One region of the Oceanobacter sp. 4_MG-2023 genome, then DNA from elsewhere that is predicted to be linked to it. Evidence: predicted binding sites of a transcription regulator. Region 1 holds the regulator's gene; each other region holds the start of a gene.
What was found. The regulator FNR, encoded in region 1, switches genes on or off when oxygen is low (the NO sensors DNR and NnrR bind a similar motif). The targets are predictions, from matches to a motif close to TTGATNTANATCAA.

Region 1 (7,355 bases):
AAACAGACCCTGCCAGCAGTCCAGACCCAGAGAGCACTATGAAATCAGATACCCAGCCAGCCCAACCCTGGTACAAAGAGCCATTGATGTGGCTGGTTGCCGGAATTCCTGCCGTTACCGTTTGCTGGGGTGTTGTCATGATTACCCTGGCGGTCAGCAGCAAGGATTCACTGGTAAGCGACAGCTACTATAAAGACGGTGTCAGCTATACCGAAAATGTCGAAATGGACCATCAGGCCAGCCGTCTGCAGATCCGTAGCAGTCTGGTGTTTGCCAATCATGAAGCCCGCCTGGTTCTCGACGGCCAGCTGGAACAGGAGCCAGATACCTTATTGCTGGAACTGATCCACCCAACCCTGCAAGAGCGGGATCTTGAAATCATTCTGCAGCGCACAGAGCCCGGGCTTTATATTGCCGCCGCCGATATACAACTGCCATCCCGGCGTTATGTCTGGTTACAAAGCCCGGATCAGGGCTGGCGGATACGCTCCACAGAACAGCTGGAATACAGCAAGGTCGTACAACTGAACGCCCAATGACAGAGCATGCCAATAACACCCGGTGCTTTCACTGTGGTGAAAACGTCAGCCCGTCTGACGAAAAACGCTGGTCAGCCCTGATTGATGGTCAATCACAGCCCATGTGTTGCCCGGGCTGCAAGGCCATTGCCGAAACCATTGTCGCCAGCGGCCTGAAAGACTATTACAAGCACCGCACCGCGCTGCCAGAACTGTCTCCCGCCGAACTGGACGACCATGAACTGCAAGCACGGGAATCACTGGCGCTATACGACAGCGAGGCCATGCAGCAACGTTTTGTTGCCCGGCTGGACAATGGTATGGCAGAAGCCACCCTGGTGATCGATGGTATCAGTTGTGCAGCCTGCGCCTGGTTAATCGAACACCGTCTGAATGCGCTGCCCGGCGTTGACCAGGCCGTCCTCAATCTGTCCAACCACCGCCTGGTGGTACGCTGGGAACCAGAGAAAATACCGGTTTCCAGTCTGATCGAACAAATTTACCGCCTTGGTTACCGCGCCTCCCCTTTTTCTGCAACCGCTGCCGAACAGCAACGTCATGTCGAAGGCAAGCGCAGCATCCGCCGTCTGGCGGTTGCTGGCATCGGCATGATGCAGGTAATGATGCTGGCCGTCCCTCTGTATGTGGGCATGGTGCCGCAATACGAATTTTTTATGCGCCTGGCCTCCATGTTACTGACATTACCTGTGGTGCTGTACGCAGCCTGGCCTTTTTTTGAAGCCTCAATCCGGGACCTCAAAACCCGCCACCTGACCATGGATGTACCGGTTTCCCTCGCGATTGCCCTGGCATTTTGTGCCAGCATCTGGAGCACGTTCAACCAGGGCAAAGAGGTCTATTTTGACTCCGTCTGCATGTTCACCTTCTTTTTGCTGCTGGGCCGCTTTCTGGAAATGCGCGCCCGTCATCGCATGGGAAAATCCGGTAACAACCTGCTGACGCTGCTGCCCAACGTCGCTCTGAAACTCAGTGACGACACCCCAAACGCCACCGAAACGGTTATTGCCAGCGAAGAAGTCAGACTGGGAGATTTGCTGCTGATCAAGCCCGGTCATGCCATTCCTGCCGACGGCGTTGTGATCCAGGGTCGCAGCTCCGTCGACGAAGCTGCCCTGACGGGCGAATACCTGCCCGTCACCAAACGTAATCAGGATCACCTGATTGGCGGCACCATCAATATCGAAAGCCCGATTATCATGCAGGTCACAGCCACCGGAGCGGAAGCCCAGCTGTCGACCATTGTTCGCCTGATGGATCGGGCACAGCAGGAAAAACCCCGAATAGCCCTGATCGCCGATCGGATTGCCAGTCGTTTTGTTGCCGCCGTCTTGCTGATTTCGTCGGCTGTTTTTCTGTTTTGGTGGCAACAGGGTAACGATCACGCCTTTTTTATCGCCTTGTCGGTACTGGTCGTCACCTGCCCTTGCGCCTTGTCGCTGGCAACACCAACGGCGCTGACAGCGGCCACCGGCGCGCTACGAGAGGCCGGATTACTCATCAGCAAAGGCCACGTACTGGAATCCCTCCCGACCATCGACCGGGTAGTATTCGATAAAACCGGCACCCTCACCCAAGGCAAGCTCACCATTGAAGACGTCGTTCTGGCGGGGGAACTGGACAGCGACCAGGTACTCGCCATTACCGCCGGACTGGAAAAATCCAGCAGTCACCCGATTGCTCGCGCTTTTCGCCGGATTCGTCCCGACACCGTCACCGAGGTCCAGCAACACACCGGGGCTGGCATTCAGGGGCAATGGCAGCCAACAGCAGAACAGTCATATGCCGTCCGCTTTGGCCGCCCCGACTTTGCCTTGCCTGACCACTCCTCACTGGATACCAGTCAGTTGAACCATCAGGAAGGGCAATGGCTGCTGCTCAGTGTCGACGATCAGGCTGCAGCCTGGATCAGGCTCGGGGACAGCGTCCGAAAATCCGCCACCAGCCTGACCCAGGGCCTGCGCCAACGCAAAATCAAAACAGCCTTGCTCACCGGCGACCCCGGCGCCTCAGGTCAACAACTGGCAACACAGCTGGGTATTGACGACGTCCAGATCGGCTTGTCACCCGAACAGAAGCTACAACAGGTACGCCTGTGGCAACAGCAGGGAGAACGTGTATTAATGATTGGCGATGGCATCAACGATGTCCCGGTACTGGCTGGGGCCGACATTGCCATTGCCGTCAGTGACGCCACGGACCTGGCCAAAACCAGCGCCGATGCCCTGGTCACCAGCGGCCGCCTGGACTGTGTATTACAGGCTCTGGACACCGCCAGCCGTACCCGCCAGGTGATCTACCAGAATATCGCTTGGGCGCTGCTGTATAATCTGCTGGCCTTGCCAGTGGCAGCGGCAGGTTATATTCCTCCCTGGGCCGCAGCCATTGGCATGTCATTCAGTTCGCTTTTGGTGGTCAGTAATGCGCTGCGACTATCCCGGACGACCAAACCGGATGTATCCGGTCACAATTAGCACACTCAGCCACAAGGCCAGATTATAATGGCTTCCACTCGCTTGGTTTGATGGACATAACATGGATATTATCTACATACTTGTTCCACTTTCGATCGTCCTGATCAGCATTGCCACGCTGATTTTTTTCTGGGCAGTGCGCAGCGGCCAGTTTGATGATATGGAATCTCCGGCTCACAGAATTCTCTTTGATGACGATGACGATCCCGCAAGCACCCAACCCGCAGCAACCGACACAACACCAGCACCCCATACCACGGCAACCGATAAAAACCCATTGTGATTGAACCACTCTCCCTGTTAACCGCCCTGTTGCTGGGCCTGTTTGGCTCCAGTCACTGCCTGGTAATGTGTGGCGGCATTGCCGCCGCCATTGGCACCCGCTCACAACAACAACCGCTACTGACAGCACTGGCTTTTAACAGCGGTCGTATCACCAGTTACGCCTTTGCCGGCCTGCTCGTCTCGCTGCTTGGCTTATGGCTACAACAACTGAATGATGTACTGATGCTGGCATTACGTACACTGGCCGCCATACTGCTGGTGCTGATGGGGCTCTACGTTGCCCGCTGGGCAAGCTGGCTCACCCGTATCGAACAAGTTGGCCAATATCTATGGCAAAGGCTGCAGCCTGCTACCCGCCCCTTGATGACACAATATTCGATCAGCAGTCGCTTTCGCCTTGGACTGCTATGGGGCTGGCTCCCTTGCGGACTGGTATACAGCACTTTGAGCTGGGTCGCCGCCAATGGTGATCCCCTCAAAGGGGCACTGACCATGTTCTGCTTTGGCCTTGGCACACTGCCTGCCCTGTTCGCCAGTGGCCTCGCCGCCACCAGCCTGAGCCGATTACTCAGTCACAGCCTTAGCCGTATCATTGCCGGACTGTTACTGATTGGTTACGGCGTTTGGACTGCAGCAGCCATCTGGTTATAGTAGCCAGGGTCGTTATTGATCAGCGACTGATCATCCGTTGACAATACCTTGACTCAATACCTTGACCAATGTCTTGACAGCCACTCGTCGAGCTAAGACCATACGAAAATTAATGGAACACGGTTCTTCCCTACATAACGGAAAACCCGACACGGTGAGCTCAATGAAAACAAACCAAGCTGCACAGCCTGCGCACCCTCCCTTGCGCGGTAATCAACCCCACTGCCAGACTTGCTCCCTGAACGCACTGTGTCTGCCACTCTCGCTCAGTGACACAGATATGGAGCGACTGGACGATATCATTCGCCGCGGCCGGCCCATTCAAAAAGGCCAGCTGTTATTCCAGCAAGGGGATGAATTCCAGTCCGTGTTTGCGGTACGTACCGGTGCCCTGAAAACCTACACCCTGGCCAGTAATGGCGAAGAACAGATCACTGGCTTTCATCTCGCCAGCGAACTGATTGGTCTGGCCGGTTACGATGCCGGTGATTACCCTCTCACCGCCAAAGCGCTGGAAACCACCACCGTCTGTGAAATTCCGGTTCATCAGCTGGAAAACCTGACTGACGAACTCCCCGACCTGCGCAAACAGCTGATGCGCACCATGGGCAACGAAATTCGTCACGACCAGAACATGATGTTGCTGTTGAGCAAAAAGAACGCCGAAGAACGTGTAGCCTCGTTTTTGCTGGATATCTCCAACCGTTACGCTCGACGCGGTTTCAGTGCCACCCACTTCCGCCTGCCCATGTCGCGGGTCGACATCAGCAACTACCTTGGCCTCGCGGTAGAAACCATCAGTCGGGTATTCACCCGTTTCCAGAAAAATGCCCTGATCGAAACCCAGAGCAAGGAAATCATCGTTCTGGACATGAACAGCCTGTATGAAATGGCCGGACTGAACCCACAAATTGAATGTGACGAGAAAACGCCAGCGGAATAATCCCGCACAGCGTGCCGTTACCCTTCTCAGCGGTAACGGCAAAAACCCCTTATATCCTTGTTTCTGTGCCCAGTTTCATCCCTGAACCCGCTAACCGGCCACCGCGTTGTTATTGGCTGGCAACAGTTACTGACGCCAGCCAATCTATTCGCTAGAATTCGCCGCCTGATTTTTAGCCAGTGTTCCGCCCCAGAATGCTCAGGAGTTTTCCAGCATGACCGCCGATGTCATTGATCGCAAAGCACGCACCGAATTCAACAAACTTCATAAACGTTTGCGCCGAAACGTTGGCAAGGCGATTGAAGACTATTGCATGATCGAAGAAGGTGACCGGATCATGGTATGCCTGTCGGGCGGCAAAGACTCCTACACCATGCTCGATATCCTGATCAGCCTGAAAAAAAGCGCCCCGGTCAACTTTGAGCTGATTGCCGTCAATATGGACCAGAAACAGCCCGGCTTCCCCGAACACGTGTTACCCGAGTATCTGGGCAAACTGGATATTCCCTACCATATTGTTGAAAAAGACACGTACAGCGTGGTCATGGATCTGGTGCCGGAAGGAAAAACCACCTGCGGCCTGTGCTCCCGCCTGCGTCGCGGCACCCTCTACGGCTTTGCTGAAAAAATTGGTGCCAATAAAATCGCCCTGGGCCATCATCGCGACGACATCATTGAAACCTTATTCCTGAACATGTTTTACGGCGGCAAACTCAAAGCCATGCCACCCAAGCTGCTCAGCGACGATAAAAAGCACGTTCTGATCCGTCCGCTGGCCTACTGCAAGGAAAAAGACATCCAGGCTTATTCGACCGCCATGGAGTTCCCAATCATCCCTTGTAACCTGTGCGGCTCCCAGGACAACATGCAGCGCCAGAACATCAAGAATATGCTGACCGAATGGGAAAGGGTACAACCAGGCCGCAGCGAGAATATCTTTGCTGCCATCTGCAATATCGCCCCCTCCCAGCTCGGCGATCTCAATCTGTTTGATTTTGTCAATTTGCAACAACAACAAGACCAGACGCACCTGGCCACCCGGCTCGATATCGTCACCATCGATTAAAGGCGCGTCCGGCCCCTGGGCAGCTCCTCACCAGACAGCGCACCCAACCTTCAAGGGAGAACCATGGATACCAATATCATCACCCCTGAGGGGTATGCAGAACTGGAGCAGGAGCTGGATTATCTCTGGCGAACTGAACGCCCGGAAGTCACCAAAAAAGTGACCTGGGCAGCGAGTCTGGGCGACCGTTCTGAAAATGCCGACTATCAGTACAACAAAAAACGGCTGCGAGAGATTGACCGCCGGGTGCGCTATCTTAGAAAACGGCTGGACGCTGTACGGGTCAGCGAATACCACCCCAGTCAGGAAGGCAAGGCCTATTTTGGTGCCTGGGTTACCCTGATGGACGAAGAGGATAACACCTTGCTTTTCCGTATCGTTGGCCCGGATGAAATCTACGGCAAAAAGCATTATGCCTCTGTTAATGCGCCGGTTGTCAGAGCGTGTCTGGGGAAGTCAGTCGGTGATGATGTGTTCATCAAAACAGAAGAAGCAACCCGGGAATGGGAAATCACCGCCATTCGTTACGATACCCCGTTATAACAAGAGACGAGGTTGGCCGCTGTTCTGATCCAGAAACCGGCTGGAAGCTGGAATCCGTGATTTACACCACAATGGCCTGATGAATCATATGATGGATCATGGCTTTGAGTTTCGCCGGGCGTACCGGCTTGTTCATCAAACGATAGCCCAGCTCCCGCACTTCCTGTTTCAGCACATTGGTGTAATTGGCCGTAATCATCAGCACCGGCGCATCCAGCCCCAGATCGGTACGCATCTGCCGAACCACATCCAGCCCGGTGACGCCATTGTCGAGATGATAATCGGCGAGAATCAAATCAATACCGGCATCCAGCTCTGGTTGTTGCACCAACAGTTCTTCGTAGCTACGCGCGGTGATCACCTCAAAACCCCAGCCACTGAGCAACACCGCCATGGCCTGACAGATCGATGCTTCATTATCAATCACCAGCGCCCGGCGTCCCCGAAATTGCTGATTGCCCAACAAGGCCAATCCCGGTGTGGTTGCCTTGCGGGACAGCTGGCGGCGACCATAAGGCACCAATACCGAAAAACAGGAGCCAAAGCCAAGTCGGGACTGCACCTTGATCGGATGCCCCAGAATACCGGACATTTTATCCACGATCGCCAACCCCAAACCCAGACCCTTGTCCCGCGCCGTGTCTTTCTGGCTGCCGCGATTAAACTCAAGGAATATCTCCTCCAGCTTGTCTTCGGCAATCCCCACACCGGAATCCCAGACCTGTATTTCCAGCCCTTGTGGACGACGGCGACAACCGAGAGAAATCTTGCCCTCACGGGTATAACGCACGGAATTGGTCAGGAAGTTACGCAGAATACGGGCTAACAACTGTGAGTCGGTCAGGATCACCGCCGAA
Region 2 (7,355 bases), on a different contig from region 1:
TTGAATGCCCGGTGATTGCCTTGTCGCAGTTGAACCGCTCGCTGGAACAACGGCCGAACAAGCGCCCGGTGATGTCAGATCTGAGGGAATCCGGTGCGATCGAGCAGGATGCTGATATTATTCAGTTTATCTACCGCGACGAAGTCTATAACGAAGACACGCCGGAAAAAGGCGTGGCTGAAATTATTACCGGCAAACACCGTAACGGCCCTATTGGTACCGACCGCCTGGCCTTTATTGGCAAGTACACGCGGTTTGAAAATCTGGCCCATGGTTATGATGACTATGGGGATGAATAAAGCGGTGATTGACTGCAGATATTAATACCCGTCACAGCCCGGCAGCAACAGCGCCTGTGACACGTCACTCAGGAATATTGAATGAAATTTACCCCGACGCTGAAATTTAACGGCGGCCGCCTGCGGCCACTGGAAGCGACAGACCGAGACGCACTGTTTGTGGTTTATCAACAGCCGGAATTACCGGGCCAGCGCCCGCTGGAGCAACCTGAGCAGCTGGATCGCATGATCGAACTCAGTGTGCAAATGGCCGCCACCCAACGCGGCATGATGTGGGCAATCGAACTGGGTGATGACAACAGTGGTTATCAGTTGCTGGGGATGGCCAGTGCCTATGACTGGCAGCCATCCCTGTTGAAAGTGGCATTACGAATCGACGGTTTACCCCGTTTAACCATGGCTGACCGGGCGGCGGCATTGACTGCCTGTATAAACTTTATGGCGGAAAAATATCACCTGCGCAGCGTTGCGTATGCCTGGATTCAGGGGCAAAGCGACGCCATTCCGGCAATGCTGGAAAGCATCGGTTTCCAGCGCTCCGTGGTGATGCGGGATGGTTGGCGTCTGGGGCAGGATGACTACTGTGACCAGACGCTTTATCACCATATTTTGCCAGCAACAACGGTGGAGGTACGGCTATGAACTGGAATCTGCAAGCGGGGCCTTTTGTAATCCGGTTACCGGTTATTGATCAGGATGGCGATGCCTTGTATGGCTTGCTCAAAGACCCTGATGCCAGTGCCCATATTCCCAAACCACCGATGTATGCATCGGTACAGTCACTGGATGAATTACGTCGTGCCTCGATGAAATTCAAAAGCCGTGAAGGGGCCTGCTGGCTGGTGGAGTGTCACAGCGGCGATGTCGATGCCCTGGCAGAACTGCTGGCGCGTGTCACACTGGACAGTATCAACTGGATGCTGAATAGCGCTCGGCTGCAGTGGGAAGTCAGCCCATCCGTTGAGGCTGACGAGCTGGAAACCATTATCGGCGCGATAGAGGCTTTTTGTTTTAATGAGCTGGGATTACATCGACTGGAAGTGGCGCTGTTACCTGGCTCGACCCGGCATGAAGCCTTTCTGGATCAGCTGGGTTATCAGTATGAAGGTTGCTTGCCAGCGCAGCTGGAATTTGACGAGCAATGGCGGGATCTGAACTTGTATGCCCGATTGGCAACTGATGCAATGGTTGAGGCACCAACACCGCTCTGATTGGGCGGTGAGACAACAGGGAGCGTGTTTTTGTCTTTCCGTTTTTATGAACAGAACCAATAAATGTTCCCAGATGGATGAATACATTGACTGACACTCCTAGCAATACGCTCGCTGATCGCCATTTCCTGGAACAATTACGTCACCAGATGTTGTCGTTCGCCCGTCTGCAGTTGAATGACGACCATCTCGCTGAAGATGCCGTACAGGAAGCGCTGGCTGGTGCCCTGAAAAATGCCGATGCATTCAAACGCCAGGCGGCTTTAAAAACCTGGGTCTTTGCCATTCTCAAGAACAAAATCACCGATATCTTGCGGCAGAAGTATCGTTTGCAGGAACATATGCTGCCAGATGATGACGATGGCTGTAAGAATGGTGAGGAGTTGGACGACCAATTGTTTGACCATCGGGGGCATTGGCAAGCTGACGAACGCCCACAGCATTGGGGTGCCCCGCAGCGACTGGTTTATGAGCGGCAGTTCTGGCAAGTTTTTGATGCTTGCCTGAATCATTTGCCCGCACAGCAGGCTCGTGTCTTTATGATGCGGGAATTTCTCGAACTGAGCAGCAACGAAATCTGTTCTGCCCAGTCGGTCAGTGTCAGCAATTTGCACGTCTTGCTGTATCGGGCGCGGCTGCAGTTACGGGAATGCCTGGAAAATAACTGGTTCTCAGGGGCACAGGAGGCATAATCATGATGAATTGTCGTGAAGCAACACGGCTGATGTCGGAAGCACAAGAACGCAAGTTATCGTTGGGAGAAACGGCAGAGCTAAAAATTCATACGATGATCTGCGCTGGCTGTAAAAATTTTGGCCAGCAAATGCAATCATTACGCGGCATGATGCGTTCTTTCGCGCAGGGTGATGACCCGGAAGACAAGCCACCGGGTTGGCAGGGCCACAACAAAGACAACGAATAACGCCGTTCCAGCACTTCTTGTCAGAGGCCAAATGGTGTCGACAGCTTGATAACCCCATGAGGATTGGTACGCGCTGATCCTCTATTTATCAGACAGGAATTTTCATGAGTCTTATCGATATACTCTATCGTCCAGCCGACCGGGTCTTGCGATCGGCGCAACCACTGGATGGCCTTGCCCCTCTGTTGATGCGCCTCTATCTCGCTCCGGTCCTGATGCAGTCCGGCTGGGACAAAATGATGACATTTGATAAGACAGTCAGCTGGTTTGGCAATACAGGCTGGGGGCTGGGCCTGCCCATGCCGGAAGTGCTGGTCGCACTGGTATCGGGCTTTGAATTTTTTGGAGCCTGGCTATTGATTGTCGGCCTGGCCGTTCGCTGGATATCGATTCCGCTGATGTTAATCATGATAATGGCAGCGCTGTCAGTACATTGGCAGTACGGTTGGCTGGCCATTGCCGATGCTTCCAGCTGGTTGGCCAATGAGCGGATTATGGCATCGGCAGAACGGCTGGAAGCCGCTCGTACGATTCTGCAGGAACACGGTCATTACGACTGGCTGACAGGTCGCGGTGCCTTTGCCATATTGAATAATGGCATCGAATTCGTTGCGACCTATTTTATTATGCTACTGAGCCTGTTTTTTACCGGTGGTGGCCGCTATCTGAGTATGGATTACTGGATTGCACGCCGTCATAACCTGTTGCGCTAACGACCGACCGAATAACCCTGGTTGTTATGATGACAGCAGTTATGGCCAGGGGTATGGGCAAACACCGGATACCCCATAGACGGTCGATAACAAACAACAAGGATCAGATCCGGTACGTCGCCCCGGTCATAACCCTGGACACGGCGCTCATGGCCATCTTGATAGGTAAGGGGAATTTGTGACCACCGGCTTCCAGAGCCGTGGTTGCGTGTCTGGCTTCGTCTTCCAGCATCTGTAACAACACCGCCTTGCTGCGTTCATCCTGCACTGGCAAGGCGCTGAGGTGAGACGTCAGGTGTTTGCATACCTGCTGCTCTGTTGCGGCAACAAATCCCAGACTGACCTTGTCACCGATCTTTCCTGCTGCGGCACCAATACCGAGGGACAAACCATAAAACAGTGGGTTGAGCAGGCTGGTATGGCCGTCCAGTTCCCTGATTCGGGCTTCACACCAGGCCAGGTGATCGATTTCTTCTGCCGCGGCTGTTTCCATTGCCTCGCGCACATCAGCCAGCTTGGCAGTTAATGCCTGCCCCTGATACAAGGCCTGGGCGCAAACTTCACCGGTATGATTAATACGCATCAAGGCGGCGGCATGCTGTCGTTCGGCGTCGGTCATCTCATGCTGCTCACGCTGCTGGGCCGGCGATGGACGTGACGCGGCCGCGGCTCCCGGTACCAGAGTACGCAGGGCCTGGTCGGCACTGGCAAGCAAACGGTCAGGCAAGGAATATTGGCGAGTGGTTGGCTGGCTCATAAAAAGTCTCTCCGCAATGCGGGTATGGCAGGCCATCCCCGGAAAACTGAATCTGCTGACAGTTTACGTTTTTCTGCGTTCTGATGCATGATTCGTATCATCGATATTCCTCCCCTTACTGACAGCCTGACAGAGAGAATCAAAGTATGCAGGATGTACACGACCTGGCCCTGATGCTGGAGCGCCATACGCCCATTCTGGTGATAGAAACCCACGAAGAACCTCGGGCGCTGGATTTACTGACCCGGTTGGCGATCAAACGGGGTATGGCACTGCAACAGTGGACCCTGACCGATGGCTTGCGGCGACTGGGGTTTGGTGAAGACCCGGGACTGGAGCAGAGTGAAGTACCGGACCGGGCGCTGATGCATATCAAGCAGCAGCAGCAGGGGGGGATTTTTGTTTTTTGTGATTTGCACCCGTTTCTCTCTGAACCGGCAACGGTCCGCTTGCTGAAAGATATTGCCTTGCAGCATGCCAATGGCGGCAAGACACTGGTCTTGCTCAGTCACCGCCTCACTGTACCGGATGAGTTGATGCGACTGAGCGCACGCTTCCAGCTGCAATTGCCGAATGAGCAGCAACTGATGACCCTGGTGCAGGAAGAAGCACGTCGTTATACCGCTCAAAGCGGGATGCGGGTCAAAACCGATGAAGCGACGCTGAAGCGGTTGGTTGCCAACCTCCGGGGCTTGACCTATTCCGATGCGCGGCGCTTGATTCGCGGGGCAATTGTGGATGACGGTGCGATTACGGCAGACGATGTGCCCGAAGTCAGCCGGGCCAAACTCCAGTTAATGGATATGGATGGCGTGATGGGGTTTGAGTATGACACCGCCCGCTTTGGCGATGTGGCCGGACTGGATACCATGAAACAATGGCTGCAACGACGGCAGCAGGCGTTCTTGCAAGCTGATGCCAATATGCGGCCCAAGGGAATGCTGCTGTTCGGGGTACAGGGCAGTGGTAAAAGCCTGGCGGCAAAAGCCGTGGCGGGGAGCTGGGGAGTGCCCTTGTTACGGCTTGATATGGGTGCCTTGTACAACAAGTTTTTTGGTGAAACCGAACGTAATTTGCGAGAGGCCCTGCAGCTGGCGGAGCTGATGTCACCATGTGTGGTCTGGATTGATGAAATCGAAAAAGCATTGGCGGGTGAAGGTGGCCAGGACAACGGCGTCAGCCAGCGTTTGCTGGGCACCTTGCTGACCTGGATGGCGGAGCGGCAACAACCGGTGTTTGTGGTTGCAACCGCCAACAATATTCATGCCTTGCCACCGGAGTTGATGCGTAAAGGCCGCCTGGATGAAATCTTTTTTGTCGACTTGCCCGATGCCGGTGTACGAGAGGCGATTTTCCGCATTCACCTGGGCAAGCGGGGCCATGATGCCGATGCCGTTGATCTGGGGTTGCTGGCAGCAGCAACAGAAGGTTTTTCTGGTGCTGAAATTGAGCAGGTGGTGGTGGCAGCCTGGTATGCCAGTTCGGAATCCGGAGTGGCCGACGGTGCCAGCTCCCGACATCAACCGCTGACCACTGCGCAATTGATCGATGCCGCCAATGCTACCCAGCCACTGTCGGTGACGATGGCGGAGCAATTACAGCATTTGCGCCGGTGGGCAACCGGGCGCTCTGTGCTGGCACATTAAGATTAAGTCTATCCAGTAAGTCTGTTCAGTCTTGTTGCGGGTGGTATTTCAGCTCCAGTAACGCCCGTTTCAAGCGTTCGCCACTGGCTGGTTTGGCCAGCAAGTGATAAATACCAACCGCATGTGCCTGCTTTCTGACGGAGCTGATACTGAGACCCGTCAGCATCAATACCCTGGGTTTGCGGGTAATGGCCGAGTCATCCTGAATACGTTGCATCAGCTCAAGACCATTCATGACCGGCATATCCTGGTCGATAATGGCAGCATCAAAAGCCTGCCCTGTGGCGGCCTGGTTGCGCAGCATCGCCAGTGCTTCCTTGCCACTGTAGGTGCTTTCCACTCGAATACCCCAGCGCCGCACCTGTTTTTCAATCACATTCCGCAGGGAGGCATTGTCATCAACAATCAGAACGCTCATGCCAATCAGGTTGTCGTCATGATCCCGCTTTATCTGAGTCGCGGTATCTTCCGGTTCCATCGGCAGATACAGGGTGAGGGAAGCGGAGTGGTTGGACAGGCTTTCCATCTCCAGTGAGGCTTTCATAAAACGAATCAGATGCCAGCAGACACCCTGATCCCAGGGTGTGTGACTGCTGGCTTGGTTGGCATTGCTAAGCCGCTCCAGAATAATGCGCAAATCATCACGGTGAGTGATGGTGCCCTGGATCTGGGTCTGGATTGATACGCCATAGATCTGGCTGCGGTTATTCAGCTGTGGACTCAAGTGGGTACGGATTTCCCCCAGCTCTGTGTACGCCAGCAACTGGGAATAGAGGTTGTGCAGCAAGGTATGCAGATGATTACGGTCACCTATCAACCGGGCTGGTAGATCATCGGCCTGGTCTACCATCAGCTCAATCTGTTTGCGATTGGCTCCCAGCTGGAGGTGTTCCAGAATCTTGTTGGTGAGTGCTACCAGATCAAACGGGCGCTGATCCAGCTCCAGATATTCATCCTGAATCTTGGCCAGTACGGAAATTTCATTGGTGATATGCAGCATTTCCTGGCCAGCTTGAGTAATGGTTTCGGTGAAATCCCGCTGGACGTCTGTCAGCGGGGAGTCGGATAGCAGTTCATTCATACCGAGCACGCCGTTGATGGGAGTGCGCAGTTTGTGTGCAATCTGCGACAGAATCTCTGGGTGAATAACACCACCACGATTGGGATACTCGAGAAATTGATCACTCTGGCGGGTGATGCACAGTACCGCCATCACCATGCAGGCGGTCATGATGGATGGCAGCCACAGCGCTATCCATTGGCTGACCGAATCGAGTTCGAGCAGATTGTGATTGATCAGCAGGCCCAGTGAGATACCGATCAGGGTTATCAGGGTGCCGGCCAGCAGCCAGCGTTGTGCCGGCTTGTGATGGCTGCAGCCGGTACCCAGCAAGATTGCCAGCAGCAGCTGCAGCAGTGGTGCCAGGATTTCAGTGTAGCTGTATGGCAAGAAAACCAGCAGGATGGCACTCGCTATCGAGCCAATGGCCATGGCTCTCAACAGCTGTCGCACCAATTGGGCATGAGGGCCTTTCCAGCCAAGGAAGTAGGCCGTGAGCACCTGACAGCTGATGGCCGTTCCGGTCATCAGATCGGTGATGATATTGGATTGTTCAAGTTCAAGATCAAACAGCAAGCCGAGCTGACCGAGCCAGCTGGCAATAAAAATGGTAGAGGCCAGGCAGTAGCCCGACATGCACCAGGCCAGCCAGGAGTTTCGGGTTAATGCCATATTGATAAAATAAGCCGCTGTTGCCAGCAGCCAGCCAGCGACCAGGCCGATGGAGATCGATTGTGACTGCTCGTT
Region 3 (7,355 bases), on a different contig from region 1:
CTGGTCGTACTGGATGTCCTTGGTAAACCCTGGTCAACAGAACAGCTCTCCGGTCATCTGTCGCAATGGCGCATGGACGGTCACGATGTGGCTCTGGTGATTGGTGGCCCTGATGGCATAGCCCCAACGCTGCTGGCGCAGGCAAAACAACGCTGGTCACTATCCAGCCTGACCTTGCCGCACCCTCTGGTACGCGTGGTGGTGGCTGAGCAGATATATCGAGCCTGGACCCTGTTGCAGGGCCATCCTTACCACAAATGAGGCCTGCATGTGGGAGCACTCCTTCCGGGATAAATCAGCTGAAGTAAAGCTGTTTCGTTCTCGTGCCGCGATTCTGGGCCTGATTATCTTTGCCTTGCTGGGCGTGCTCGTCTGGCGTATGGCCTATTTGCAAATCACCCTCTACGAAAAATACCAGAATCTATCCGAAAACAACCGTATCAAGATCCAGCCGCTGCCTCCCAAGCGTGGTCTGATTTATGACCGCAATGGGGAATTGCTGGCAGAAAACGTACCCTCATACAGCCTGACGCTGGTGCCTGAACGCGTTCGTAATATGGAAGATACTCTGAATTTTATCGACGATATGATCGGTATTTCAGAACGGGACCGGGAACAGCTCGAACGACGTCTGGAACTGCGTCGTCGACCCTACGAACCCGTTGTTTTACGTCATCAACTGACCGAAGTTGAAATTGCCAAGGTCATGGTCAACCGGGTTTACCTGCCCGGTGTCGATGTCGAAGCCCAGCTGGTGCGTCATTATCCACAAGGGGAAACCTTTGCCCATGTACTGGGTTACGTCGGACGTATCAACCAGCGGGAACAAAATCACCTGGATACCGATATCGATACCAAACGCCGCTACAGCGCCACCCAATACATTGGCAAACAAGGTATTGAAAAGCGTTATGAAAGTGACCTGCATGGCGAACCCGGCTATCAAAAAGTGGAAACCAACGCCCGCGGCCGTATTTTACGGGTATTGGAGCAGTCAGACCCGACCCCCGGACAAGACCTGACCCTGCACCTCGACAGCCGCCTGCAACGGCTGGCCCAGCAACAACTGGCCAATCACCGGGGCGCTCTGGTGGCTATTGAAGTCAAAACCGGGGGGATTCTCAGCCTCTACAGTAACCCGGGCTTTGACCCCAACCTGTTTGTTACCGGTATATCCCATACCGACTATAATGCCTTGCGTGACAATCCGGATTTACCCCTGTTCGACCGGGCCATACGGGGCCGCTATCCACCGGCATCCACCCTGAAACCCTTTATTGGTATCGGCGTCACCGACCTCGGTGTGACCAGCTGGAGCCGTACTATTTTTGATACCGGCAGCTTTATGCTGGAAAACAGCTCCCGGGTCTACCGGGACTGGAAACGCCAGGGTCATGGCGAAGTCAATCTGGAACGCGCTATCGTCGAATCCTGCGATGTCTATTTTTATGATGCCGCCGTCCGCGCGGGAATTGACAAGCTTGACCCTTTTTTGGCGCAGTTCGGCTTTGGCCAGAACCTGGCGATAGATGTTGATAACGCCTTCTCCGGGCTGCTGCCCGGCCGTGAATGGAAACGCAAACACTACAAAGCCAGCTGGTACGCCGGTGATACCGTCAACCTGGGCATTGGCCAGGGCTATATGCAGGTCACCCCCTTGCAACTGGCCACTGCCACAGCGTTAATGGCCAATCGCGGCAAGTGGGTCGCTCCCCGTCTGCTCTCTGCCCACAGCGGTCAGCATGAAGCGATTGATGAAAGTGAGGCCCAGGACATCAAACTGAACAACGAAGACAACTGGGATCATATGTTTGAAGCCATGCGCAAAGTGATCTCCAGCCCTCATGGCACGGCTCGCGTGCTGCAAAAACACCTGGAGTTTTCCATCGCAGGCAAAACCGGTACTGCCCAGGTTGTCGGCATCAAGCAAGATGAAGAATACGACTCCGACGCCCTGCGCGAGCGCTTGCGTGATCACGCTCTGTTTATCGCCTTTGCGCCGGTTGAAGATCCGCAGATTGCGATTGCCGTGGTGGTCGAAAACGGCGAATCAGCGGGCCGTACCGCAGCACCCATTGCTCAATCAGTTATTAATCTTTACCTCAGCGGAAGCACTGGCGAATGAGCAATTCCGACTTCACCCGCACACTGGGTAGCGGCATACACCCGGGATTTGATCGTGGTAAAGCATTATTCACCCGCATTCATCTGGATTTGCTGCTGGTGATACTGCTACTGGTACTGTGCCTGGCTGGCTTACTGATACTGTATACCGGCAGTGGCCGAGATACGCATATGCTGGTACGTCAGGCCGTGCATATGGGCATTGGTTTGCTTGGCATGGGGCTGGCAGCACAGCTGCCCCCTCGCTTTTATCAAATGATTGCGCCCTGGGCTTATCTGTTGGCTCTGGTTGCCTTGATCAGCGTGCTGATTGCCGGTGTAGGGGCCAAGGGCGCGCAACGCTGGCTGGCCCTGCCCGGGCTGCCCCGCTTCCAGCCATCGGAACTGGTCAAGCTGATTCTGCCACTCACCGTGGCCTGGTATATGGCCCGGCGACCGGTGCCGCCGCATATCACCGACTTGCTCAAGGCCAGCGGGCTAATTGTTATCCCGACGATACTGATCCTGAAACAGCCCGACCTGGGTACTTCACTGTTGATCTCAGCGTCTGGTCTACTGGTGCTGTTTTTTGCCGGTATGGCCTGGAAGCTGATTGGTTCCCTGATTGCTATCGTCTCAGCCTGTGCCCCACTGATGTGGTTTTTTGTTATGCACGACTATCAAAAACAACGGGTGCTGACCTTCCTGAACCCGGAAAGTGACCCACTGGGGTCTGGCTGGAATATCATTCAGTCAAAAACCGCCATTGGCTCCGGCGGCATTGAAGGCAAAGGCTTTATGCAGGGTACCCAGTCACAACTGGAATTTCTGCCAGAGAGTCATACCGATTTTATTATTGCCGTACTGGCAGAAGAACTGGGTCTGATTGGCGTATTGCTGCTACTGGTGCTGTACTTCCTGATCATATTCCGCTGTCTGGTGCTTAGCAGCCGTAGCGAGACCTTGTTTGGCCGCCTGCTGGCGGGCAGCTTGTCCGTTACCTTTTTTATCTATGTATTTGTGAACATCGGTATGGTTAGCGGAATTTTACCCGTGGTAGGTGTTCCACTACCACTGGTCAGCTATGGTGGAACGTCAGTCGTCAGCCTGATGACAGCCTTTGGCCTGATCATGTCCATGGCAATACATCAAAAACGTTAATCAAAATACTTAACAGGGAATCAGTATGACCAGACTTACACGTCAACTGGCAAAGACTTGCCTGGTTATCAGTCTTAGTGGCTCAGCGCTGGCATATGCCGGTTACGACCAGCACCCTCGCTTTAATGAGTTTGCGGCCGAGCTGGAAAAGGAATATCAAATCCCTCCTGCAGAAACCAGGCGTTGGCTGGCAGAATCGAAAAAACTCGACTCGGTACTGGAAGCCATCGCTCGCCCGGCAGAAAAAACCCTCGAATGGGATAGCTATCAGGATATTTTCCTCACCAGCAAGCGCATTGAAGGCGGCAAGGCCTTTATGGCAAAACATGCCGGGCTGTTGGCGGCGGCAGAACAGAAGTACGGCATTCCCAAAGAAATCATCACTGCCATCATCGGTGTGGAAACGTTCTACGGCAGTCGTCAGGGTAGCTACCGGGTACTGGATTCACTGGCCACACTGGCATTCGACTACCCTAAACGGCCGATCTTCTGGCGCGAATTAAAAGCCTTTTTCTCACTGGCCAAAGAAGAAAATCTTGATCCCGCAACCGTCAAGGGCTCTTACGCCGGCGCCATGGGCTACGGTCAGTTTATTCCGACCAGTTTTCTCGCGTATGCCGTTGATGGCGATGGTGATGGCCAGCGAGATTTATGGGCTAACCCAGCGGATGCCATTAACAGCGTCGCCAACTATTTCAACGTCCATGGCTGGCGAGCACACGAGCCGGTGGTACAACGCGCCCGCGTCAGCGGCAACCAGTACCAGCAAGCCGTTAATGACAACCTGAAGCCCAAATGGACTGTCGCAAAACTGGCAGCCATGGGAGTTTCCACCATCGAGCCAGCAAATGCCGAAGACCCTGCCAGCCTGGTCAAACTGATTGGCAAGCAAGGAGCCGAGTTCTGGCTGGCCCACTATAACTATTACGTGATTACCCGCTATAACCATAGCCGTCTGTATGCCATGGCGGTTTATCAGTTGAGTGAGGCGCTGAAACAGTGAAGACCGGCTTTTGGCTGATCATGGCGCTGCTACTCAGCGCCTGCAGCTCGCGTTACCAGCACAAGGAAGACTTCAGTCCTCCAGAACCACCGGATTTATCCACCATAGAGGAGCCCACCCCCACACGGGAACCACTCAGTGTGACGGGTAACGGCCCAACGTATCAGGTGCTGGGACAACGCTATCAAGTACTGGATCAACCAACGTCATTCCGGCAGACAGGCATCGCCTCCTGGTACGGCATGAAATTCCATGGCCACGCTACCTCCAACGGTGAAATTTACGATGTTTATCAATTTACCGCGGCCCACAAAACCTTGCCGTTACCCAGCTATGTGCGGGTAACCCGTCAAGACAACGGCAAAAGTGTGGTGGTACGGGTCAATGATCGCGGGCCATTTCATGAAGGCCGTATTATTGACCTGTCGTATGCCGCTGCCCACAAAGTGGGCCTGGATGTATCCGGCACCGCCCCGGTCACGGTCGAACTGCTGACCCAGCCTTACCCCGACAAGGTACACTGGATACAGGTTTCAGCCCTGTCCGACCAGTCCAACGCCAGGCGGCAGCAGCAAAGCCTGAGTCAGGCACTGAAGCCACTGTCGTGGCCTGTGGAGGTACATCAGGGCAATCTGAATGGCAAACCACTCCATAAGGTACGTATCGGCCCGGTACCGGAAGGAGAGCCCTTGCAGGACTTGCTGATCAGGTTGGAAAACCTGCAGATCAACAACCCCGTCATACTCGGTGCTCATCAACTCGACTGAGCACCATTCACATTGCCGTCACGCGCAGCAGATCACAAGCCACAAAAAAAAGGGCCACGACCAAACTGGTCGGGCCCGAGGCAAGGGTACTCAGCGCAGAAAATAATAAAACCGGCTCTTATTCTCCAGAGCCGTGTTTTTTGATGTCCTTACGGATAGCCGCATATACACCTACAAAAAATACGCAGGTCAGTCCGACAATCACTAATCCGGCAAAAACAACTTCGTCCATAAACATAGTGGGATTCCTCACTCTTAGTCGGTCTTGCGTTTGACGTGTTGAGGGCAATGTAACAGTCCACACCTGTGTCAAATTGACTCACATCAAGCCGTTTTTCAGCCGCTCTTTATAACCGTTGCTACGCTTGATATGCATCAAAAGCGACATAAGATCAGTTATTGGCTGGCTTGCTTATTGCGCTGAAACAGAAGGCAGGATTTCAGGGAGACGGTTATTCCGATGATCAGGTCATCACCGGCAGAAACAGGGGCTGGGATGTTATCCGGACGAAGATCCCTGTTGTTCCAAAAGATCTTATTAGGGTCGAGCAAACCAGCGCCCACAGGCGCTGGCTGCTGAAAAATGACAGGTCTTGCGTGGCATCCTTGCACAGGGTGCTGTCTGTCATGCTTATTGATCGTTATCTTTCTGGATTACCGAACGCCACTGCAAGGTTAATTCAGGTCATCTGCACCAGCAATTCACAGATTTTTCAAAACGAGTTCAATATCGCACCAAAAAACAACACATTGATAACAAACTAATTAGAGATAATTCGCCCCCGATAGACCCGGGTAGACGGCCCGATCCGCTCCCGATCATCAATCATGGCCGTCGCACCGCGGTACGTTCTGTCCATAATCGGCTTGGTTTTTGGTGTTTGGGTCGGCAAAAACATCTCAATCATCTCAAGTAAATCATGGCTCACGCCGCTTTTTACAAGGGTTCTGAGGTCATCTTCCAAGGAAGGCGAATCATAGTGAATTATGCAGCCCTGCTCTTCTTTCGCTAATCGCTTTATTTTTTGTAGTAGTGCGATATTGTTGCGGTTGAATTCAACCATGTGGTTCCCCCCAAGTTGGTACTGGGGATTTTACTGCAACGCTCATACCATTGTTTTGTACTTTGTTCCGATTTGAACAATCGGCTGATCCAACTCACGATCTATATAACGGCTAAACTGACCAGCCACACACTCCCAGCTTAGCTGTTCTGCCGTCACTCGTGCCGCCTTGCCCTGCTCAACCAGATCACTCTCCAATAATGCCTCGGCGGCAGAGACAAACATCCGCTCGGCAATATCCGGCTTCTCTTCAACCGGAGCCAACGAACCGTTAACACCGGACTGAATATGCATATGGGCAGCTGCCATATCAAATGCAGCCACTGGCAAGCCACTGGCCATGGCCTCCAGCGTTACCAGACCAAACGTCTCCGTGACACTGGGAAAGACAAACAGATCAGCGGAAGCAAAATGCCGGGCCAGTGCCTCGCCCGTTTGCACGCCGGCAAAAATCACATCGGGATGGCTGGCCTGAATATCACCACGCATCGGGCCATCCCCCACCATCACCAGTTTCAGATCTGGTCGGGTCACCCGTAACTGGTCATAAGCCGCAATGGCGAGCGGGATATTTTTCTCTGCCGCAATACGTCCGACATACAGCATCACCCGATCACTGTCCTTGACCTGCCAGGACTGCCTGAGACTGATACTACGCCGCCGCGGATGGAACAGATGACAATTGACCCCGTGAGGCAATACCTGAACGTTATGAAAGCTGGATTCACATAAAAAACCGGCGACTTCTTCGGAAGGAACCAGGGTTCCGGCGGTACGGTTATGGAAGCGGCGCAGCCAGTTCAGCGTCAGGGTTCGAATCCAGCCCAAGCCATAATAACTACTGTAACGATGAAAGTTGGTATGAAACGCACTCAACACCGGAATGCCGCGCTCGGTGGCCAAATTCAACGCCGAGTTGCCCAGCGGGCCTTCGGTGGCAATAAAGACAAATTCCGGCTGAAAACGATCCCAGGCCGCCCGAATATCTCCCCGGGCTGGCCAGCCAATCTGTAAATCCGGGTACATTGGAATGGTCAAACCACGGCACCAGACTTCTTCCACTTCTGGACGCCATGTCGAGCGCGGCCGAGTACGAATCAGCTGTACCTGAAAGTGACGAGGATCCAGCGCATTAATCAACTGGCGCAGGGAATTAGCGACACCGTTAACATCGGGCACATAGGTTTCGGTAACAATACTGATACGAAGTGGAGCCATACGGGTCTGGCACTCTGGCTAAATTCAACCAGTGTGCCA
Region 4 (7,355 bases), on a different contig from region 1:
GATTCTCCCGATGCCAGCCATTGTTCCAGAGTGCCGTCTTCAACATCGGCTTTATACAAAGCATCCAGTGACAGCAGCGTCGCCAGTAAAGCACCGACCCAGATCACCCCACCAGCGATCCGGGACAAGAATTCAGGGTCCGGGTCCACCGCCAGTGGGAACATCGCCACCACCATCAGAAAAAACATCAACGGATTAAGCCACTCGCCAGGATTACGCCCAGCCAACAGCAGATCCCGCTTGATCGTCGCCATCACCAGGCTCATAAGAGTCCTCCGCCCAAGGCCAGTTCACCCAGATCCAGACGCTTGAGTGACGGAATATTCTGCAACGCATGGTGACTGGTAATAATGACCGCACCGTTGCGGGCAACATGCTGTTGAATGCGGGCTTCCAACCAGGCCACCCCAGCAACATCCAGAGCGGTAAAGGGTTCATCCAGAATCCATAGCGGCGCGGGCACAATCGCCAACCGCGACAAACCGACACGGCGCTGCTGCCCGGCCGAAAGCTGATTACAGGGCGTTTCTTCATAACCGCCCAGCTCAACATATTCCAGTGCTTGCCACAGATCATCATCGGTAATCATCGACGCGGATTCTGTGGACATCCATGGACTGACCAGCCAGCGCAGATTTTCCAGCGGTGTCAGCGCACGCTTGAGCGCCGCCAGATGGCCGAGATACAAGCGCTGGCTGGCGTAATCGGCAAACACCTGGGTCAATGGCTCGCCATGCCAGAGCAGATCGCCGTCAAAATCCCGGTTCAGTCCGGCCAGCAATCGTAACAGGGTGGTTTTCCCGGCACCGTTTGGCCCCGCCAGTTGCAGCAAGTCACCATTCTTGACGGTCAGGTTCAAACGCTCGAATAACACCCGGTCATCACGCTCGCAGTACAACTCACTCGCACTCAGGGACACACTGTTATCGGTATAACGATTTGCCATTCAAACCCCGGAAATTGCCATTGCGCATAAAAGCGGGCGCATTATATACAAAAACCCTGTGGACTGTGGCTTGACCCGGATGGGTCCTTCGACCAATTTGCTTCGTTCATGAGACGCACGCCAGACCTGGAGCAATATCACCTCCTACTTTGCCAAACGCAGTAGCCATCAGGATGGAGGATCTCTCCCGACGCAGGCACCCGGCATCACTCAGGTTAGAGGTATGGAACCCGGGCAGGAAAAGCGTGATGCCTCAGAACTGATCTATCGCAAGAAAGGCACCAAACGAAGAACGGCAACAAATTAAAGTCCGGGATGAAGATGCCCATTGGCGTTGATGAAGCTATGAGCCTGACCCTCCGCCGCGAATGTTCACAACCTGGCACCTGCTGAAAAGCGGCGCCATGGTGATGAACATTGCAGATCAGGGTTGCCAATTTACTGGGAATTATGGGCTGTATCGGGTTGTTTTAGATTGCTGGTTTGGCATAAAGACAGGCAATCGATGGGCTTTTTCAGAGCTTCCTTAAATTGATTGTTATGAGTACGACTCAAAGGGTTTGAGGTCTATACCTTCAATATCGCAAACCGCCTTAATAGTTGGATTTGAGCAAAGACGCTTTAAATAAGCAGCCAGATGCTCAAATTCAAGAGGGGATTTTTCCAGTGGCAACGACCATTCCGCAAGCATAAACAAAAAATAATCACATGCTGTTAGCGTCCCACCAAGCAAGTATTCATTGCCCTCTAGCTGGTCGTTGATAATTGATAAGGCGTCTGCAACCCTGTCGCCCTGGGCCGCTACAACATTTGGAATGGTAGCTTCATCATTGGTATGGCGATGAGGATAATAGTGAACCATAAGTTCAGCTTGCAGCGTATTATTAAGAAACGCGAGCCACTGATAAAACAAGGGACGGTTCGGATCACCTGGAGATGGCATCAAATCTGATTCAGGGTGTAATTCACAGATGTGAATGCAAATGGCCGGACTTTCAAAAACGGGCTGCTCATTAACAACCAGAGTCGGAATTCGCCCTACAGGGTTGAGCCTGAGATAATCTTCAGATTTTTGAGCATTTGACGTCTTATCGACCAACAACAACTCATAATCTGCTTTTAAGTGATGAAGTAAAAAATGAGGAGCCAGGCTCGCATTGTTTGGGTAGTAATAAAGTTTGAACAAAATCAATTCCTGATCACCAAAAGTACAGACATTCATAACGAGCCTGTAGAAAAACCTGATTTCAGGTAGTCTTTCCCGCCACCTGCTCGTTCTCTGTTGTTTATTTCCGATTGCCCGTTTTAACCCACAATCGCTTGTTAATTCTGTATTTCAGGTTTTGCTGCCTGTAAGCCAGACCGTCAGATAACCGACGACAGCTGGCTCTGACAATGATTAATACAGAACAACAAACACCCGTGCCAACTATACAGCTATAGCACGGCTATATGAACTTCAATTGCATCGGCACTGGGGTAATATTCAAAGTCAGTTGAATAAACCCTTTTATATTCAGAATCAGGGTTGGAAAAATATTCCCAAATTTCCGTCCATGCATCAATAGCTATTTGAGGCATATTTCCCTTGTGAGAAAACACCAAATATTTGGCCGCTGGAATAACTCTCTGCTTTAAACTCACATCAGGCGGCAGTGATTGACCATCAAAACCGGCAAGCACCGTAAATTCTCCAGTATGGTCAGACTCATAATCGGAATATACACCGTATACTCTTTCACCATTTTTATAATCGACTGGCACAGCTTCATCAAATGCTTGCCATAAAGCAGGAATTTTACCTTTATCAGGACTCATTTCCGCTGCGTTATCGGTTCTGACCTCTAACCCATGAATAACCTTGCTTGCAACATGTCTCAACTCCACCACAACGCTCCTTTAGTTACACAGCCAGCTTGTAGAAAAACCTGACTTCAGCCAGGTTTTATCATGCTTTTCATGCTTGCGTTAATACGGTCTTCGCCCTGCCGCTTTGCTCTTGCTGGCAGGGCTGACCGTATTTTGCCAGTTCTTCTACGTTGTGCACCAGGCAATAAAGCTGCCATTGCTCCGGTCAGGCCAAGCCTCAGACGAGATCAACAACCCGCACCTTGACCGCTTCCACCAGCCAGTCGGTATGGGTTCGCACCATATCTTCCGGGATCAGCTCCACCCCTTCCAGCAGCTGTGGCAGGGCCTGATATTGATAACAGTCGACCAAACCATGAATCGCTGTCAGGAAGTACAGCGTCACTCGCTGACGCTCGACGTCCGTCCGCTGTGCCAGGCCGTCAATGGCGTCCGTCAATAACATCTGGGCCTGGTGTTGCCATTCGTCCAGTAGCCGCGCCAGCTGCCGGGTGACACCTCCATCGTCGTCCCCTGTCGAACCCGGACGAATCCGTGGCGGCTGAAACATCAGTTGGTAATAACCAGCATAGTCTCTGGCAAAACAGGTCAGTTGATGGGCCAGACGATGCAGCGAATCCACTGCATCCTGGCTATCCATCAGCGCCAGTCGTGTATTCTGGAACAGCATTTCAAAACCCCGGCGACGGATATGCAGCAGCAAGGATTCCTTACTGGGGAAGTAGTTATAAATATTGCTGGCTGTCATCCCTAACTCAGCCGCCAATTTACGCATGGAGAGATAATGAAAACCGACATCGGCCATGATGGAAGCAGCACTATCCATAATGCGCTCACGTTGATGAGCGATTTCTTCCGCTGAAAATGGCTTCTTGGGCATGACGACTCCTGGTCGTTACTATAAAAAGGACGGGCGGGTTCAAGCTTATACCCGAGTACCAAACACATCAGGTTAACGACTACCAACATCAAATCAAGTCAGGCTAACTAGCGAAACGTCGTATTGGCATGCTTGGGGCCATTAATCTGACTCTGCATGGCTAGGCGGGGCAGCGATGAAACAGATGCTCCGGCAAGCATAACGACCTGACTCCGTTCTTCTATTGATACAAGGCAATTCAAGCGCTTGCCAACTTATTTATCATTCGTTCATGTAACAGTTTACTGCACTGCCTTGGGTCAGGCTGTTGGGCTGATGATGCGACAGCATGCCACACCGGTGCTTGCCAGCCAGTCACACACCCGATGACCACCCTCCCTGCAGACCGCCAGCCATCACGAGGTAACTTCAGCATGAATCACACCGTCTCCTGGGATCCCCTGCTGATCCAGCGCTACAATCGCCCGGGGCCACGCTATACCTCCTATCCGACGGCTGTGGAGTTCTTGCCGCTCGAAAACGACACTCTCGAACGTGAAGCCTATGCCAGGCGTGATCCACAGCGGCCGCTGTCCCTGTACCTGCATATCCCCTTCTGTCGTCACGTTTGCTACTACTGTGGTTGCAACAAGATTGTGACCAAGGACATGAGCCGGGCAGCCCCTTACCTCGACTATCTCAAGGCAGAAATCCGCCGTAAACATGCGCTGCTGGCCAGCGCGAATAACGGTCGCCTGGCCCCTGTCGAACAGCTGCATCTGGGCGGTGGCACGCCCACCTTTCTCAGTGATGAGCAACTGCAGGATCTGGTGACTTTCCTGCGCGAAACATTCGAGTTCAGTGATGCTGAAGACGCGGACTATTCCATCGAGATCGACCCGCGCGAACTGCGCCCCGGTACCCTGACGCTGTTGCGCCAACTGGGCTTTAATCGCCTCAGTTATGGGGTGCAGGATTTACAGCCCGACGTCCAGCAAGCGGTTAACCGCCTGCAGCCTGAAGCCATGATCCGGTCGGTTATGTCGGAAGCACGGGCACTGGGTTTCCGCTCCATCAATATTGATCTGATCTATGGTCTGCCACACCAAACCCGTGACAGCTTTGACCAGACGCTGGACACCATGATCGAGTTAAACCCGGATCGTTTGTCCGTGTTCAATTACGCTCATTTGCCTGAACGCTTCAAACCACAGCGTCGCATCAATGCCGACGATCTGCCCTCCGCTCAGGAAAAGCTGACCATTCTCGGGCACTGCATCCAGCGCCTGACTGCCGCTGGCTATCACTATATCGGTATGGATCACTTTGCCCGCCCGAATGACGAGCTGGCACTGGCTCAGGCCAATGGTAGCTTGCACCGCAACTTCCAGGGTTACACCACTCATGGTGACTGTGACCTGCTGGGTTTTGGTGTCTCTTCCATCAGTCAGATTGGCGATTATTACCTGCAAAACCAGGTACGTATGGATGACTACTGCGCCGCCCTCGACAACCAGCAACTGCCATCCAGCAAATGCTGCCAGGTCACCCGCGATGACCAGATCCGCCGTCGGGTTATCAGCGAATTACTCTGTCACCTGCGGGTCGACTTCAGCACCATCGACGCTGAATTCAACATTAACAGCCATGATTATCTGCTGTCTTCGCTGCAACGCCTGGAGCCCATGGTGAACGATGGTCTGGTCAGTATTAGCGCCGATGGTGTATCCATTCGTGACAAAGGCCAGCTATTGGTGCGTAATGCCTGCATGGCATTTGACGAGTATATTTACCAACATGAGCAACAACGCTTCTCCAAAGCGATCTGAATCCCGCTGGCGACAAAACTATCAGGCCAGGCCCCGGTGGCAACGCTGGGGGCTGGAACTGTTATTGATGGTGGTGGTGATGACCTTGCTCAGCCAATGGCTCGGCCGTCACCTGCTCGACCGGAATACCCCGTTCCCCGACATTTACCTGTCTGACCTGCACGGGCAACCCGTACCGTTCCCGGATACCACCCAGCCACCCCAGACCACGCTGGTGTATTTGTTTGCGCCCTGGTGCAGTGTTTGCCGGGTCAGTATGCCGACCCTGCCATGGGTCGAAAGCGACAATATTCGTATTATTGCCATCGCTCTGGATTGGCGCCAAAAGTCAGAAGTGACCGATATGGTCCAATCCGTTGGTTACGCCGGCACCACGCTGCTGGGTGATCCGGCAACGGCCAAAAAGTTGAATATTCAAGGATATCCCAGTTATTACGTTATCGATAAAAACGGCGCCGTCCGTTTTGCCGATCAAGGGCTGAGCACCTTGCCAGGCCTCTGGTTACGGACTCGTCTGGCCGACTGGTAAGCCCCTCTGGCCGATATTCCGCACCCGCCAAGGAACTCCGGCCTCGTTACTCCTTCAAAGTCTGCATTCTGACCCATACGCCGATTCCGTCGTGTATAACGTCTCCGTTGCCTCTGTCCAACCTCTAAGGCGTCTCAGTTTTGAAATATTTTTGTCATAAATGATTCACGAATGGCATGACTCCCAATACCATCACACCCCTTGGAACGAATGTCGGATATGTCACCCAAATGTCATACCCAAGCCGTAAATTTGGCCGGATTAACTCAACCATCAGGTGTCACTATGCAGCAAGCCACTGCCTCCCAGATAGCCATCAGCAGCGACTCCCCCCTCGTGGCCCGAGTTACCCAGGACCCCGCTGAAATCCGTCAGGCACTGGCGCTGCGCTACCGAGTGTTTGCCGAAGGAATGGGAGCCAATATCGATAGTGGTGAAGCGGGTATCGACCGTGACCATTTTGACGATATTTGCCTGCACCTGATTGTGAAAGATGTCAATAACGACCGGGTGGTGGGTTACAGTCGTATCCTCACCAATGAGTTGGCAGAGCAGGCGGGCGGGTTCTACTCCGCCACCGAATTTGACCTCAGCAACATCGTCAAACCCGGTTACCGTTATATGGAAATTGGCCGTACCTGTGTTGATCCTGATTTTCGCAGCGGTGCGGTGATTGGCTTGTTATGGTCAGGGATTGCCCAGTTTATGTCGGCTCACCAGATTGATTACCTGATGGGCTGTGCCAGTATCTCGCTTAATGACGGTTATGCACGTGCCATCGCCATCATCAATTACCTGCGAGACAAGCATTTCTCGGCAGCCGATGCCCGCGCCGAACCCCGCGTCCATATGCCCAGCATCGACGTTGAGATGGATGGTGCCAGGCTGGTGCCACCGCTGTTAAAGGCGTATTTGCGCATTGGTGTCAAGGTTTGTGGCGAACCCTGTCTGGATAAAGACTTTAATGTCGCCGATGCCCTGATTTTGCTGAGCCGCGACAACATCAACCAACGTTACCTGCGCCACTTCACCAAAACCGACGGTCAGAACTGATCGCGGCTCGCCATCAAGCGGCAGACTAGCGGGGTAACGCAACTGCCTGATGGCGGGCACGACCAGTGTTTTTGGCCTGGTACAAAGCCTTGTCAGCGACCTCAATGGCCATGGTAACCGGGTCACTCATCATGGGTTGAAACCAGCCACTGCCAATACTGATACTGAGCCATGGCCCTGCGGGTGATCCTTTATTCTCCAGCCGTAAGGCAGCCACCGCTGCCAGCATTCGCTGCGCAACAATCGCGACCCCTTCCGGCTCGATCAACG

Region 2: coq7 (2-polyprenyl-3-methyl-6-methoxy-1,4-benzoquinone monooxygenase) is a predicted target of FNR. The motif match lies at 3,990-4,003, and genes of this name have one in related genera.
Region 3: ccoM (cytochrome c oxidase subunit CcoM) is a predicted target of FNR. The motif match lies at 5,400-5,413, and genes of this name have one in related genera.
Region 4: hemN (oxygen-independent coproporphyrinogen III oxidase) is a predicted target of FNR. The motif match lies at 3,919-3,932, and genes of this name have one in related genera.

What each region holds. Positions count from the first base shown of each region.
Region 1 covers NZ_JAUYVV010000005.1:56,771-64,125, forward strand. The annotation lists gene Q8W24_RS05580 (FixH family protein) at 39-539, shown strand; gene Q8W24_RS05585 (heavy metal translocating P-type ATPase) at 536-3,010, shown strand; gene ccoS (cbb3-type cytochrome oxidase assembly protein CcoS) at 3,072-3,293, shown strand; gene Q8W24_RS05595 (sulfite exporter TauE/SafE family protein) at 3,290-3,946, shown strand; gene fnr (fumarate/nitrate reduction transcriptional regulator Fnr) at 4,110-4,889, shown strand; gene ttcA (tRNA 2-thiocytidine(32) synthetase TtcA) at 5,104-5,955, shown strand; gene greB (transcription elongation factor GreB) at 6,019-6,498, shown strand; gene Q8W24_RS05615 (NahK/ErcS family hybrid sensor histidine kinase/response regulator) at 6,560-7,355, opposite strand, start outside.
Region 2 covers NZ_JAUYVV010000016.1:56,972-64,326, reverse strand. The annotation lists gene dnaB (replicative DNA helicase) at 1-299, shown strand, start outside; gene Q8W24_RS12085 (GNAT family N-acetyltransferase) at 381-941, shown strand; gene Q8W24_RS12080 (GNAT family N-acetyltransferase) at 938-1,510, shown strand; gene Q8W24_RS12075 (RNA polymerase factor sigma-70) at 1,588-2,202, shown strand; gene Q8W24_RS12070 (zf-HC2 domain-containing protein) at 2,205-2,432, shown strand; gene Q8W24_RS12065 (DoxX family protein) at 2,537-3,145, shown strand; gene coq7 (2-polyprenyl-3-methyl-6-methoxy-1,4-benzoquinone monooxygenase) at 3,249-3,902, opposite strand; gene Q8W24_RS12055 (AAA family ATPase) at 4,049-5,548, shown strand; gene Q8W24_RS12050 (response regulator) at 5,574-7,355, opposite strand, start outside.
Region 3 covers NZ_JAUYVV010000023.1:49,915-57,269, forward strand. The annotation lists gene rlmH (23S rRNA (pseudouridine(1915)-N(3))-methyltransferase RlmH) at 1-261, shown strand, start outside; gene mrdA (penicillin-binding protein 2) at 269-2,125, shown strand; gene rodA (rod shape-determining protein RodA) at 2,122-3,264, shown strand; gene mltB (lytic murein transglycosylase B) at 3,290-4,267, shown strand; gene Q8W24_RS14170 (septal ring lytic transglycosylase RlpA family protein) at 4,264-5,034, shown strand; gene ccoM (cytochrome c oxidase subunit CcoM) at 5,153-5,272, opposite strand; gene Q8W24_RS14180 (hypothetical protein) at 5,434-5,799, shown strand; gene Q8W24_RS14185 (hypothetical protein) at 5,796-6,098, opposite strand; gene Q8W24_RS14190 (glycosyltransferase family 1 protein) at 6,141-7,316, opposite strand.
Region 4 covers NZ_JAUYVV010000024.1:22,905-30,259, reverse strand. The annotation lists gene ccmB (heme exporter protein CcmB) at 1-266, opposite strand, end outside; gene ccmA (cytochrome c biogenesis heme-transporting ATPase CcmA) at 263-946, opposite strand; gene Q8W24_RS14350 (glutathione S-transferase family protein) at 1,485-2,132, opposite strand; gene Q8W24_RS14345 (GyrI-like domain-containing protein) at 2,384-2,836, opposite strand; gene Q8W24_RS14340 (TetR/AcrR family transcriptional regulator) at 3,033-3,695, opposite strand; gene hemN (oxygen-independent coproporphyrinogen III oxidase) at 4,109-5,503, shown strand; gene Q8W24_RS14330 (TlpA disulfide reductase family protein) at 5,472-6,032, shown strand; gene Q8W24_RS14325 (GNAT family N-acetyltransferase) at 6,318-7,085, shown strand; gene Q8W24_RS14320 (diguanylate cyclase domain-containing protein) at 7,111-7,355, opposite strand, start outside.